Regions from separate parts of the Citrobacter sp. LST-B2 genome, predicted to be linked through region 2. Evidence: predicted binding sites of a transcription regulator. Region 2 holds the regulator's gene; each other region holds the start of a gene.
The links. The regulator LexA, encoded in region 2, represses DNA repair genes until DNA is damaged. The targets are predictions, from matches to a motif close to TNCTGTATGTACATACAGNA.
Positions count from the first base shown of each region.

Region 1: mutH (DNA mismatch repair endonuclease MutH) is a predicted target of LexA. The motif match lies at 2,039-2,058, and genes of this name have one in related genera.
Region 3: sulA (SOS-induced cell division inhibitor SulA) is a predicted target of LexA. The motif match lies at 2,118-2,137, and genes of this name have one in related genera.

Region 1 is NZ_CP192598.1:3,904,481-3,908,724, reverse strand. Features, by position in the region: gene ygdR (lipoprotein YgdR) at 1-199, opposite strand, end outside; gene ACQ0PY_RS18810 (TerC family protein) at 337-1,050, opposite strand; gene mutH (DNA mismatch repair endonuclease MutH) at 1,114-1,809, opposite strand; gene rppH (RNA pyrophosphohydrolase) at 2,494-3,024, shown strand; gene ptsP (phosphoenolpyruvate--protein phosphotransferase) at 3,037-4,244, shown strand, end outside.
Region 2 is NZ_CP192598.1:4,668,009-4,672,252, reverse strand. Features, by position in the region: gene plsB (glycerol-3-phosphate 1-O-acyltransferase PlsB) at 1-1,425, opposite strand, end outside; gene ACQ0PY_RS22545 (diacylglycerol kinase) at 1,596-1,964, shown strand; gene lexA (transcriptional repressor LexA) at 2,087-2,695, shown strand; gene dinF (MATE family efflux transporter DinF) at 2,781-4,106, shown strand; gene ACQ0PY_RS22530 (CsbD family protein) at 4,237-4,244, shown strand, end outside.
Region 3 is NZ_CP192598.1:1,943,858-1,948,101, reverse strand. Features, by position in the region: gene yccS (YccS family putative transporter) at 1-1,358, shown strand, start outside; gene ACQ0PY_RS09190 (TfoX/Sxy family DNA transformation protein) at 1,312-1,941, opposite strand; gene sulA (SOS-induced cell division inhibitor SulA) at 2,159-2,668, shown strand; gene ompA (porin OmpA) at 3,024-4,079, shown strand; gene matP (macrodomain Ter protein MatP) at 4,156-4,244, opposite strand, start outside.

The DNA.
Region 1 (4,244 bases), 760 kb from region 2:
AAACGTCGTCGCGGTTAATTTGCATGGCGTTGCCCTGCTGGTCGTGGTAGCTCACCAGACCGGTATCGTCATCAATTTCGGGTTTCCCGTCGGTCAGGATCATCCGACCATCTTTGGTCGCCATGACATAATCGCTGCTACAACCGGAAACAGCAAAAGCCAGTCCTACTGCGGAAATTATCACTGCCCATTTTTTCATCCATTTATCCTCACGTGGCCTGCGTCTGATAACAGTCTAGTAATAACCTGAAGTTGTGGGCAGGAAAAGCAGGAAAATCTTAATCTGAGAGGAGAAAAGGGGAGAGGTTCGCTCCCCGCAGGGAGCGAAAAGGACAATTACAGCGGGTTCTTTTTGTTTCGCAACAAGTTCAGGCTCTCAACCGCAATCGAGAAGAACATGGCGAAATAGATGTAACCCTTCGGCACGTGAACGTCGAAGCTTTCCAGGATCAGGGTGAAGCCCACCAGTATCAGAAACGACAGCGCCAGCATCTTCACGGACGGGTGCCTGTCGACAAACTCGCCTATAGGACGCGCCGCAAACATCATTACGCCAACGGCAATTACCACCGCCGCCATCATGATGAACAGATGATCGGACAAGCCAACCGCCGTGATCACCGAGTCCAGACTGAAGATAATGTCGAGCAGCATGATCTGCACGATGGCCCCCAGAAAGGAGCTGACGCGCATCTTCACCCCTTCTTCTTCACCTTCAATGGATTCGTGGATCTCCTTACTCGCTTTCCAGATCAGGAACAATCCGCCGAGCAGAAGGATCAGGTCGCGGGCGGAAATGGCTTCACCAAACACCTCGAACAGCGGATTGGTCAGCCGGGTCACCCAGGCGATGGAGGCCAGCAGCGCCAGTCGCATGATCATCGCCGCTGCGAGACCGAGACGACGGGCGTGCGCACGTTGCGCAGTCGGGAGTTTTGCAACCACCAGTGAGAGGAAAATAATATTATCGATCCCAAGCACGATCTCCAGCAGCGTCAGCGTACCGAGCGCAAGCCAGGCGTTAGGATCGGTTATCCATGCAAATAACATTGAACAAAGTCCTGCCAAAAAAAGAAACGCTAATTATATGCTTCCCGGACACAAGGCGAAAGTCTAACGCTGCTGTAACAAAAAGTGGCGTTCCAGCAGGGCGCGCGTAAAGTTCTTTTTCAGGTAAAAACCACGCGGCAACGTCAGTATTGGCTCGCCCTGGGCGCCGATCGCCTCGGTGAGCGCTTTGGCGTTTGCCGCCTTCGGTCGTAGTTGTAAAAATTCGCCATGGCGGGCAGTGATACGTTCAACCTGACCGAGCACAATCATGTCCATTAATTCTTCCCAGTCGAGCCGTAACTGACGGTCTTCTTCTTCATCAGGGCTCCACAGTACTGGCGATCCCACCCGCCGCTGCGCGAGGGGAATGCTGCGTTCGCCTTCTACCGGGATCCACAGTACCCGCTTCAGTTTGTGTCGTACGTGACTGGTTTCCCACGTCACGCCGCTGTTTCCGGTCAGCGGTGCAACGCAGACAAAGGTGGTTTCAAGCGGCCGGCCGAGGCTATCCACAGGAATGGTTTTCAATTCGACGCCTAATGCGGCGAAATCCTGTTCAGGCTTACTTCCGGCGCTGGCCCCCAACCAGAGTTCCAGTAATACGCCGATCCAGCCTTTGTCCCGCTTGAGATCTTTCGGCGCAACAATACCTGCCATCGCCGCCAGTTCGCCCAGCGAATAGCCCGAAAGCTGCTGCGCTTGCTGGAGCAGAAGGGCTTCAGATTCCGGTGGAAAGCGTAAAGGATGGAGTCCGGACATGGCGTTACACCTTAGGTGAAAAAATGAACAAGGATTTTATACCGTGAGAAAGAAGTTTATCGTTTTCCACATGTCATATTCAATGTCATGATTTATATTGGTTTTTAGTTTCTGACGTCACGTGTTGCGCAACATAAAAATAGGTTTTCCATTTCTGGTCACTGAATTTAAACAGGATCTTACACCATGTTATCCACAGAAAGATGGGATAACTGTGAAAAACCCCGACTACTGTTTCCATTTACAGCCTTGACGTGCGACAAAAATCGAATTTTCACACAATTTGTGTTTAACTTATTGGCACAATCTGTGGATAAAGTCGGCGCTGTTCGATCTTTCATCAGCCTGAGGATCGTCAGTGTGATGGCTATCACCTTTTTGCCTGGTTATCGCTAAAGCGAGCCAGTAACCCCATGAATAAAAGAAAATATTTTTTTCACCCTCTTGTCCGTTTATTCAGACTGTTCCGGGTTTTCCCGGAGTAATTCCGTACTTCTTCACAACTCTATCCACAGAAAAGGTGAATAAAATCGCCCGAATGGGTGAGTGTCTGTTTATAACTTTGTCATTAACTGTGAGTTATTCAATTGTTATTAGATGCACACCGCCGTAACTCAGTGGTTTACCGTCTGTCAGGAGTGTGAAACAATCATTCTCATATAAGGTTTATGTTGAGGTAGTCCGGTGATTGATGACGATGGCTACCGCCCAAATGTAGGTATCGTAATTTGTAATCGTCAGGGGCAAGTGATGTGGGCCCGGCGGTTTGGTCAGCACTCCTGGCAGTTCCCACAGGGTGGGATAAATCCAGGAGAATCAGCAGAACAGGCGATGTACCGGGAACTGTTTGAAGAAGTAGGGTTAAGCCGTAAAGATGTGCGAATCCTTGCCTCTACTCGCAACTGGTTGCGTTACAAGTTACCGAAACGTTTGGTGCGTTGGGATACAAAGCCGGTGTGTATCGGCCAGAAACAAAAGTGGTTTCTTTTGCAGTTGATGAGCGGGGACGCGGAAATCAATATGCAAACCAGCAGCACTCCTGAGTTTGACGGCTGGCGTTGGGTAAGTTACTGGTATCCGGTCCGGCAAGTGGTTTCATTTAAACGCGATGTCTACCGCAGGGTGATGAAAGAGTTCGCAAGTGTTGTGATGGCGCTTCAGGAAGCGACGCCAAAACCGCAAAATACACCTGCTTATCGACGTAAAAGAGGTTAAGCCACGCAAATTATGCTCACCCGCCTGCGCGAAATAGTCGAAAAGGTGGCCAGTGCTCCGCGTCTTAATGAAGCGCTGAATATTCTGGTTACTGACATCTGTCTTGCGATGGATACAGAGGTCTGCTCGGTTTATCTGGCCGATCATGACCGGCGTTGTTATTACCTCATGGCGACGCGGGGGCTTAAAAAACCGCGCGGTCGTACTGTCGCACTCGCATTTGATGAAGGTATCGTCGGCCTGGTTGGCAGGCTGGCGGAACCTATTAACCTCGCTGATGCGCAAAAACACCCCAGTTTTAAATACATCCCCTCGGTAAAAGAAGAACGCTTCCGTGCCTTCCTCGGGGTGCCGATCATTCAGCGTCGTCAACTGCTGGGCGTCCTCGTTGTACAGCAGCGCGAACTGCGCCAGTACGATGAAAGCGAAGAATCTTTCCTGGTGACACTTGCCACGCAGATGGCAGCGATTCTGTCACAATCTCAGCTTACTGCCCTGTTCGGCCAGTATCGCCAGACGCGAATTCGTGCGCTACCGGCGGCGCCGGGCGTGGCGATTGCCGAAGGCTGGCAGGATGCGACGCTACCGCTGATGGAGCAGGTGTATCAGGCCTCGACGCTGGATCCCGCTCTGGAGCGTGAGCGCCTGACCGGCGCGCTGGAAGAGGCGGCAAATGAGTTTCGCCGTTACAGCAAGCGGTTTGCCGCTGGGGCGCAGAAAGAGACCGCCGCGATATTCGATCTCTATTCGCACCTGCTTTCCGATGCCCGCCTGCGACGCGAGCTGTTTGCCGAAGTGGATAAAGGGTCTGTGGCCGAATGGGCGGTCAAAACGATCATCGAAAAGTTTGCCGAACAGTTTGCCGCGCTGAGCGACAACTATCTCAAAGAGCGTGCAGGCGACCTGCGTGCGCTGGGCCAACGCCTGCTGTTCCATCTCGATGATTCCATACAAGGGCCAAATGCCTGGCCAGAACGCTTCGTGCTGGTGGCTGATGAACTCTCGGCCACCACGCTGGCGGAACTGCCGCAGGACCGGCTGGCGGGCGTTGTTGTCCGCGACGGGGCGGCCAACTCCCATGCTGCGATCATGGTCCGTGCCATGGGGATTCCCACCGTGATGGGCGCCGATATTCAGCCATCGGTGCTGCACCGGCGTACGCTGGTGGTGGATGGCTACCGCGGTGAGCTGCTGGTCGATCCTGAACCGGTATTGATCCA
Region 2 (4,244 bases):
CAATGGCATTGGCTCGCCAAAGTTGACGTAGCCCTGACCGAGATTACGCAGCTTGCTCAGGCCACGCAGCATCTGCGGCAGGCTCTCTTTCTCTTTGGTCGCGCCGCGCAGCTCTTTGGCATAGGTTCCTACTTCCATCACGTGCTCGTAACCGATGTAAATCGGCACCAGAGTGATCGGACGGGTGCCGCCGCGCAGCATCGCCTGGATGGTCATCGACAGCGTGCCAGTTTTTGGGTCCAGCAAACGGCCGGTACGGGAACGACCACCTTCGACAAAGTATTCAACCGAGTAGCCGCGGCTGAACAGTTCGCCCAGATACTCACGGAAAACCGTGGAATAGAGCTTATTGCCCTTAAAGGTACGACGAATAAAGAACGCGCCCAGGCGGCGGAAGATCGGGCCTGCCGGCCAGAAGTTCAGGTTGATACCTGCAGCGATGTGCGGCGGCACCAGCCCCTGGTGATAGAGCACGTAGGAGAGCAGCAGGTAGTCCATGTGGCTGCGGTGGCAGGGAACATAAACAATTTCGTGCCCGTCGTGCGCCAGTTGGCGAACGCGTTCTGCGTTGTGAACGTTAATCCCCTGATACAGCCGGTTCCAGGTGAAGCCCAGAATACGGTCGGTCAGGCGAATCATCTCGTAAGAGAAGTTGGCGGCGATCTCTTCCATCAGCGCAATGGCGTTTTGCTGCGCCTTTTCATGGGAGATTTTCTTGCTGCGCGCTTCGTCTTCTACCGCGCGGGCAATTGCTTTGGAGGCCAGCAGCTTGTTGAAGAGATCCTGACGCGCAGGTAAACGCGGCCCCACCGCGGCAAGGCGCTGACGGGCGAAGTGCATACGCGCCACGCGAGCCAGTTTCTGCGCAATGGTTTTATCCGTGCCGTGCTCATCGGCCATTCGGCGCAGAGAGACGGAAGGCGAGAAGCGGACAAAGCTGTCGCGGCCAAGCCAGGAGACGGCAAAGAATTTCTGAATGCCGTTAAGCATGCGCAGCGGCGGGTTAACCTCGCCCTTTTCACGACCCGGAGAACGTCCAAACATCACCGACACCGGCACCATTTGCACATCCAGATCCGGATTGCTGCGATGCAGGTCGAGATAGTTATGGAACAGCTTGATGGATTCTTCTTTCGGCGTGTAATAGGTGAAGACACGCGGTCCGCCGTGAATGAACACATAGCGCGGCAACTGTGTGCCATCGATCTCCAGCGGTTCTAACGGGTCGGGGAGATCGTGCGCCAGACATTGCGCGCGCAGCGTCAGCAAGTCCGCTTTGGAGTTGTACGGTAAAACGTACATAATTGGGCGAGAGGTATCGAGTCCCAATTCCGGGGCAGGATCTGCCGGAATAGACTTGCTTTTTACCAGTACACTTAATGGTAAATTCAGGATTTTGTAGTAAATTCGTGGCCAGCCGGACATAAACGATGTAAAGCCTCTGGTTAATAATGCAATTGCGTTGCAAGGATATCAGAAAGTCATGTGAATTTCTGGTCTATCCCGTCATACTTCGCGCCGCGTTGCCCTAACTCGAATTACATGAGTTAACAAGACAATGTCATTGACGCCAATAATGCAAAAAGGTTCTTTTAATGGCTAATAATACCACTGGATTCACCCGAATTATCAAAGCTGCAGGCTATTCCTGGAAAGGTTTTCGCGCCGCGTGGATTAACGAGGCCGCGTTCCGTCAGGAAAGCGTGGCGGCGCTGCTGGCCGTGGCTATCGCCTGCTGGCTGGACGTGGATGCCATTACGCGCGTTCTGCTGATAGGCTCTGTCATGCTGGTCATGATTGTTGAAATCCTGAACAGCGCCATTGAGGCGGTAGTGGACCGTATCGGCTCTGATTATCACGAACTTTCTGGTCGCGCAAAAGATATGGGGTCGGCGGCGGTGCTGCTTTCTATCATTGTGGCGCTGATCACCTGGGGACTCCTGTTGTGGCCACATTTTCGCTAACGTTTTTCGACCCTGATTCCATAACCGGCTAAATCTGCTGTCGAATGTGTAGTTTGTGGTTCCAAAATCACCTTTAGCTGTATATACTCACAGCATAACTGTATATACACCCAGGGGGCGGAATGAAAGCGTTAACGGCCAGGCAACAAGAGGTGTTTGATCTCATTCGGGATCACATCAGCCAGACAGGTATGCCACCGACGCGTGCGGAGATCGCACAGCGTTTGGGGTTCCGTTCCCCAAACGCGGCTGAAGAACACCTGAAGGCGCTGGCACGTAAAGGGGCGATTGAAATCGTCTCCGGTGCTTCTCGCGGCATTCGACTGCTGCAGGAAGAAGAGGAAGGGTTACCGCTCATCGGTCGCGTTGCGGCGGGCGAGCCGCTGCTGGCGCAGCAGCACATTGAAGGCCATTATCAGGTGGATCCATCTTTGTTTAAGCCGAACGCCGATTTCCTGCTGCGCGTCAGCGGAATGTCGATGAAAGACATCGGCATTATGGATGGCGATCTGCTGGCGGTACACAAAACCCAGGACGTGCGTAACGGTCAGGTGGTTGTAGCGCGTATCGACGATGAAGTGACGGTCAAGCGCCTAAAAAAACAGGGCAATAAAGTTGAACTGCTGCCCGAAAACAGCGAATTTAAACCAATCCTGGTTGACCTTCGCGAACAGAATTTTACCATCGAAGGACTGGCCGTTGGCGTCATCCGTAATGGTGAATGGCTGTAGTATTTCTTTAGGCCGGATAAGGCGTTTACGTCGTTATCCGGCACTCTCACCACTCTCGTTATGACCTCTTCTCAGGCTCGTCTCCATGCCTTTTTTTGCTTCTGCTGACAAAGCACTCTGGCGCCTCGCCTTACCGATGATTTTCTCCAATATCACCGTTCCGCTGCTGGGACTGGTGGATACGGCGGTCATTGGTCACCTGGACAGCCCCGTCTATCTCGGCGGTGTGGCAGTAGGCGCAACCGCAACCAGCTTTCTGTTTATGCTACTGCTCTTCTTACGGATGAGCACTACCGGGCTGACGGCGCAGGCATTCGGCGCGAAGAATCCTCAGGCGCTGGCGAGGGCTCTGGTGCAACCGCTGATCCTGGCTTTGGGCGCAGGGACATTGATTGTTATCTTCCGCACGCCGATTATCGACCTGGCGCTACACATTGTTGGCGGCAGCGAAGCGGTGCTGGAACAGGCGAGGCGATTCCTGGCCATTCGCTGGCTGAGCGCGCCGGCGTCACTGGCGAATCTGGTTCTGCTCGGTTGGTTACTGGGCGTGCAATACGCGCGTGCGCCGGTGATCCTGCTGATTGTCGGCAATATCCTGAACATTGTGCTCGACCTCTGGCTGGTAATGGGGCTGCATATGAACGTGCAGGGGGCCGCACTGGCGACGGTGATTGCGGAATATGCGACGTTGCTGATCGGTTTGTTGATGGTGCGTAAGGTCTTGCACTTGCGGGGCGTCTCTCTCGTCATACTCAGGCAGGCCTGGCGCGGCAACTTTCGTCGCCTTCTGGCGCTCAATCGCGACATCATGCTGCGTTCGCTGCTGCTGCAACTCTGTTTTGGTGCCATTACCGTGCTGGGGGCCAGACTGGGTAGCGATATCATCGCCGTTAACGCCGTGTTGATGACGTTGCTGACGTTTACGGCCTATGCGCTGGATGGCTTTGCCTACGCCGTGGAGGCGCATTCCGGTCAGGCCTATGGCGCCCGCGATGGCAGTCAGTTGCTGGAGGTCTGGCGCGCGGCGTGCCGTCAGTCAGGTATTGTCGCACTGCTGTTCTCAGTGGTTTATCTGCTCGCGGGCGAACAGATCGTCGCGCTGCTGACATCACTTCCGCAAATCCAGCAACTGGCCGATCGCTATCTGCTCTGGCAAGTGATTTTGCCGTTGGTCGGCGTCTGGTGCTATCTGCTGGATGGTATGTTTATCGGTGCAACGCGGGCGGCTGAAATGCGTAACAGTATGGCGGTCGCGGCTGCCGGGTTTGCGCTGACCCTGCTGGCGCTCCCCGTATTGGGGAATCACGGTTTGTGGCTGGCGCTGGCGGTTTTCCTGACGCTGCGCGGACTGTCATTAGCCTGGATCTGGCGGCGCCACTGGCGGAATGGGACCTGGTTTTCGGCTTCGTGATGGTTAAAGATTCTGAATAGTGAATTGAACCCAGAATCTCTGACTACACTTAATCTCACGTCCAGCAGAAAACGAACGCAGTTGGGCGGTTTACTCTCACTATTCACAGCCTAATAAAGAGGACTTTATGATGAATAA
Region 3 (4,244 bases), 2.4 Mb from region 2:
ACGTGATGTTTCGCTTTCAACGCCTGATGTCGATGCAGGGCCAGGCCTGTCTGCAACTGTCGCGCTGTATTTTGTTGCGCGTCCCCTATCAGCACGATCCGCATTTTGAACGCGCCTTCACGCATCTCGACGCCGCGCTTGAGCGAATGCGGGCAAACGGCGCCTCCGCCGATCTGCTGAAAACGCTGGGATTTTTACTGGCTAATTTGCGCGCCATCGATGCACAACTGGCAACAATTGAATCAGAACAGGCGCTGGCTATGCCGCGTAACGAATCGGAGAGCCAGCTCGCCGATGACAGTCCGCACGGGTTCAGCGATATCTGGCTGCGTCTGAGTCGTAACTTTACTCCCGAATCGGCGCTGTTTCGCCATGCGGTCAGGATGTCTCTGGTTCTGTGCGTCGGCTACGCGATCATTCAGATAACCGGTATGCATCACGGTTACTGGATCCTGCTGACCAGCCTGTTTGTTTGTCAGCCAAACTACAACGCCACGCGGCACCGCCTGGCGCTGAGGATTATCGGTACCCTGGTCGGGGTGGCGATTGGTATCCCGATTTTATGGTTTGTTCCGTCGCTGGAAGGTCAGCTTATTTTACTGGTGATCACCGGCGTTCTGTTCTTTGCCTTTCGCAACGTCCAGTATGCCCACGCCACTATGTTTATCACGCTGCTGGTTCTGCTGTGCTTCAACTTGCTCGGCGAAGGGTTTGAAGTCGCCCTCCCCAGGGTGATTGATACGCTCATCGGCTGCGCCATCGCCTGGGCGGCAGTGAGCTTTATCTGGCCGGACTGGCGTTTCCGAAACCTCCCGCGAGTGATGGAAAGAGCGACCGATGCAAACTGTCGCTATCTTGACGCCATCCTGGAGCAGTACCATCAGGGACGCGATAATCGACTGGCATATCGGATTGCCCGTCGCGATGCCCATAACCGCGATGCTGAGCTGGCCTCCGTGGTGTCGAATATGTCCAGCGAGCCCGACGTGACGGCACAAACACGTGAGGCCGCGTTCCGTTTGCTCTGCCTCAATCATACATTCACCAGTTATATTTCTGCTTTAGGTGCGCATCGTGAGCAACTCACCAACCCCGACGTGCTGGCTTTGCTGGACGATGCGGTCTGTTATGTCGATGATGCGCTGCATCATCTCCCGGCCGACGAAGCGCGCGTGCAGCAAGCTCTCGCCGAACTGAAACAGCGCATTCAGCAGCTTGAGCCACGTCCGGACAGCAAAGAACCACTGGTGATTCAGCAGGTCGGTTTACTGGTGGCCCTGCTGCCGGAAATGGGGCGGCTACAGCGGCAAATCACTCACTCTTCTCCACCGACATCGGCACCGGTGAAAGCGACTTAACCCACAGAGCAAGCTCCTGGCGGCGTATCGCCGGGAGCGCCGCTTCATGGATACCATAAATAGCCCCTTCAAGATTAAACAGCACCTTGTCAGTGATGGATTTGTTCATTTGTCGCAGTCGCAACCAGCACATTTTAGCGCCCAGCATTCGCAGGGTAGCGACGTCGTAGATCCCCGCTTCATTCAGCAAACTCTCCAGATGAAAGGTCATATTGGGGAGATCCTTAAGCCGCTGCTGAGAACTGCGGGACAACTTCTCCTGCAACGCGGCATCCAGCGAAAACTTCGACAACTGGATCAACTGTTGCTGGTCGCGCCAAAGAGTGTCATCAACCTGATAATAATTAAGCATGACCGGACGCCCGCGTTTAAGAAACGTCAGCCAGACCGGGGAATGTTGCACGCAATACTGTACGCTTTGCTCACAGGCACGCAGATAGAGCTCCCCATTGGCAACCATCGCAAAGACGGTATTCCTGATTGTCAGACTGTAACTGCCAAACAGTGAGCGGAAGTGGATCGTCCCCAGAGAAGATAAATATTCCTGTGATTTATAGATCCTGTCATAGGAGTGAATTTTCATAAAATTCCCTTTTAAATCATAAACTAAAAGAATGATTTGCCGTCACGAATCCGTTAATGACGAAAATAGGCAACTTATTCTCAAGGGGCAAGCTGAATTTCGTTTTTACCGCTACCATGAATAAAAATTGCGAGTCTCTTTCCGAAAATAAAGTTGATCTTTCACGACATCAGGGTTACTGTACATCCATACAGTAACTCACAGGGCTGGATTGATTATGTACACTTCAGGCTACGCAAATCGTTCTCCGTCATTCTCTTCCACATCGAACACGATGGCGCGCGTCTCTTCCGAGAAAGTGTCCACCGGGCTTATCAGCGAAGTGGTCTACCGCGAAGACCAGCCCATGATGACGCAGTTACTGCTGTTACCGCTTCTTCAGCAGCTAGGACAGCAATCGCGCTGGCAGCTCTGGCTGACGCCACAGCAGAAGCTGAGCCGTGAATGGGTTCAGTCTGCTGGGCTTCCGCTGACTAAAGTGATGCAAATTAACCAACTGTCCCCCTGCCATACGCTGGAATCAATGGTTCGTGCATTGCGCACGGGCAACTACAGCGTGGTAATTGGCTGGCTAACAGAAGAATTAACAGAAGAAGAACATGCTGAATTGGTTAAGGCGGCAGATGAAGGAAATGCGATGGGATTTATCATGCGTCCCGTGAATGCACACACCCATGCCACGAGACAGCAAACCGGGCTAAAAATTCACTCAAATTTGTATCATTGAGTAAATTTAGGATTTATCCTGGAATTTTTTTTCCTCCTCGACCTTCACATTGAGGACTAACGTTTTTTTTCTGTGAACGCTTGGCGCACGCGGTTCCCGCGAAATCTGGCGATAAATTCTGATGCGCCAAATGTTAAATATTATGTATACAAGTTTTTTTTTTTCATATGCCTGACAGAGTTCACACTTGTAAGTTTTCAACTACGTTGTAGACTTTACATCGCCAGGGGTGCTCGGCGTAAGCCGCAGATATCGGTAGAGTAACTATTGAACTACTCCCCCGGTGAAGGATTTAACCGTGTTATCTCGTTGGAGATATTCATGGCGTATTTTGGATGATAACGAGGCGCAAAAAATGAAAAAGACAGCTATCGCGATTGCAGTGGCACTGGCTGGTTTCGCTACCGTAGCGCAGGCCGCTCCGAAAGATAACACCTGGTACACTGGTGCTAAACTGGGCTGGTCCCAGTACCATGACACTGGTTTCATCAACAACAACGGTCCGACCCACGAAAACCAACTGGGTGCCGGTGCGTTCGGTGGTTACCAGGTTAACCCGTATGTTGGCTTTGAAATGGGTTACGACTGGTTAGGTCGTATGCCGTACAAAGGCGACAACATCAACGGCGCTTACAAAGCTCAGGGCGTTCAGCTGACCGCTAAACTGGGTTACCCAATCACTGACGATCTGGACATCTACACTCGTCTGGGTGGTATGGTATGGCGTGCAGACACCAAGGCTAACGAACCTGGTGGCGCTTCCTTTAAAGACCACGACACTGGCGTATCCCCAGTATTCGCAGGTGGTGTTGAGTACGCAATTACTCCTGAAATCGCTACCCGTCTGGAATACCAGTGGACCAACAACATCGGTGACGCTAACACCATCGGTACTCGTCCAGACAACGGTCTGCTGAGCGTAGGTGTTTCTTACCGTTTCGGTCAGCAGGAACAAGCTGCTCCGATCGTAGCGCCGGCTCCGGCTCCAGCTCCTGAAGTACAGACCAAACACTTCACTCTGAAGTCTGACGTTCTGTTCAACTTCAACAAAGCGACTCTGAAACCAGAAGGCCAGCAGGCTCTGGATCAGATGTACAGCCAGCTGAGCAACCTGGATCCGAAAGACGGTTCCGTAGTGGTTCTGGGCTTCACGGACCGCATCGGTTCTGACGCTTACAACCAGGGTCTGTCTGAGAAACGTGCTCAGTCTGTTGTTGATTACCTGATCTCTAAAGGTATCCCGGCTGACAAGATCTCCGCACGTGGTATGGGCGAATCCAACCCGGTTACTGGCAACACCTGTGACAACGTGAAAGCTCGCGCTGCACTGATCGACTGCCTGGCCCCGGATCGTCGCGTTGAGATCGAAGTTAAAGGCATCAAAGACGTTGTAACTCAGCCGCAGGCTTAAGTTTCCGTCTTATGAAAAAACCCCGCGTTGCGGGGTTTTTTTTGGCCGTCAGCAAAACAGCTTTGATGAAAACCTGTCACTCTTTGCCTAACAGCGCCTGCAGATCCTGCTTTAGCGAAGACATCTTGTTAGCGTACTTCTCTTTATTCTCTGCATCTTCAATCA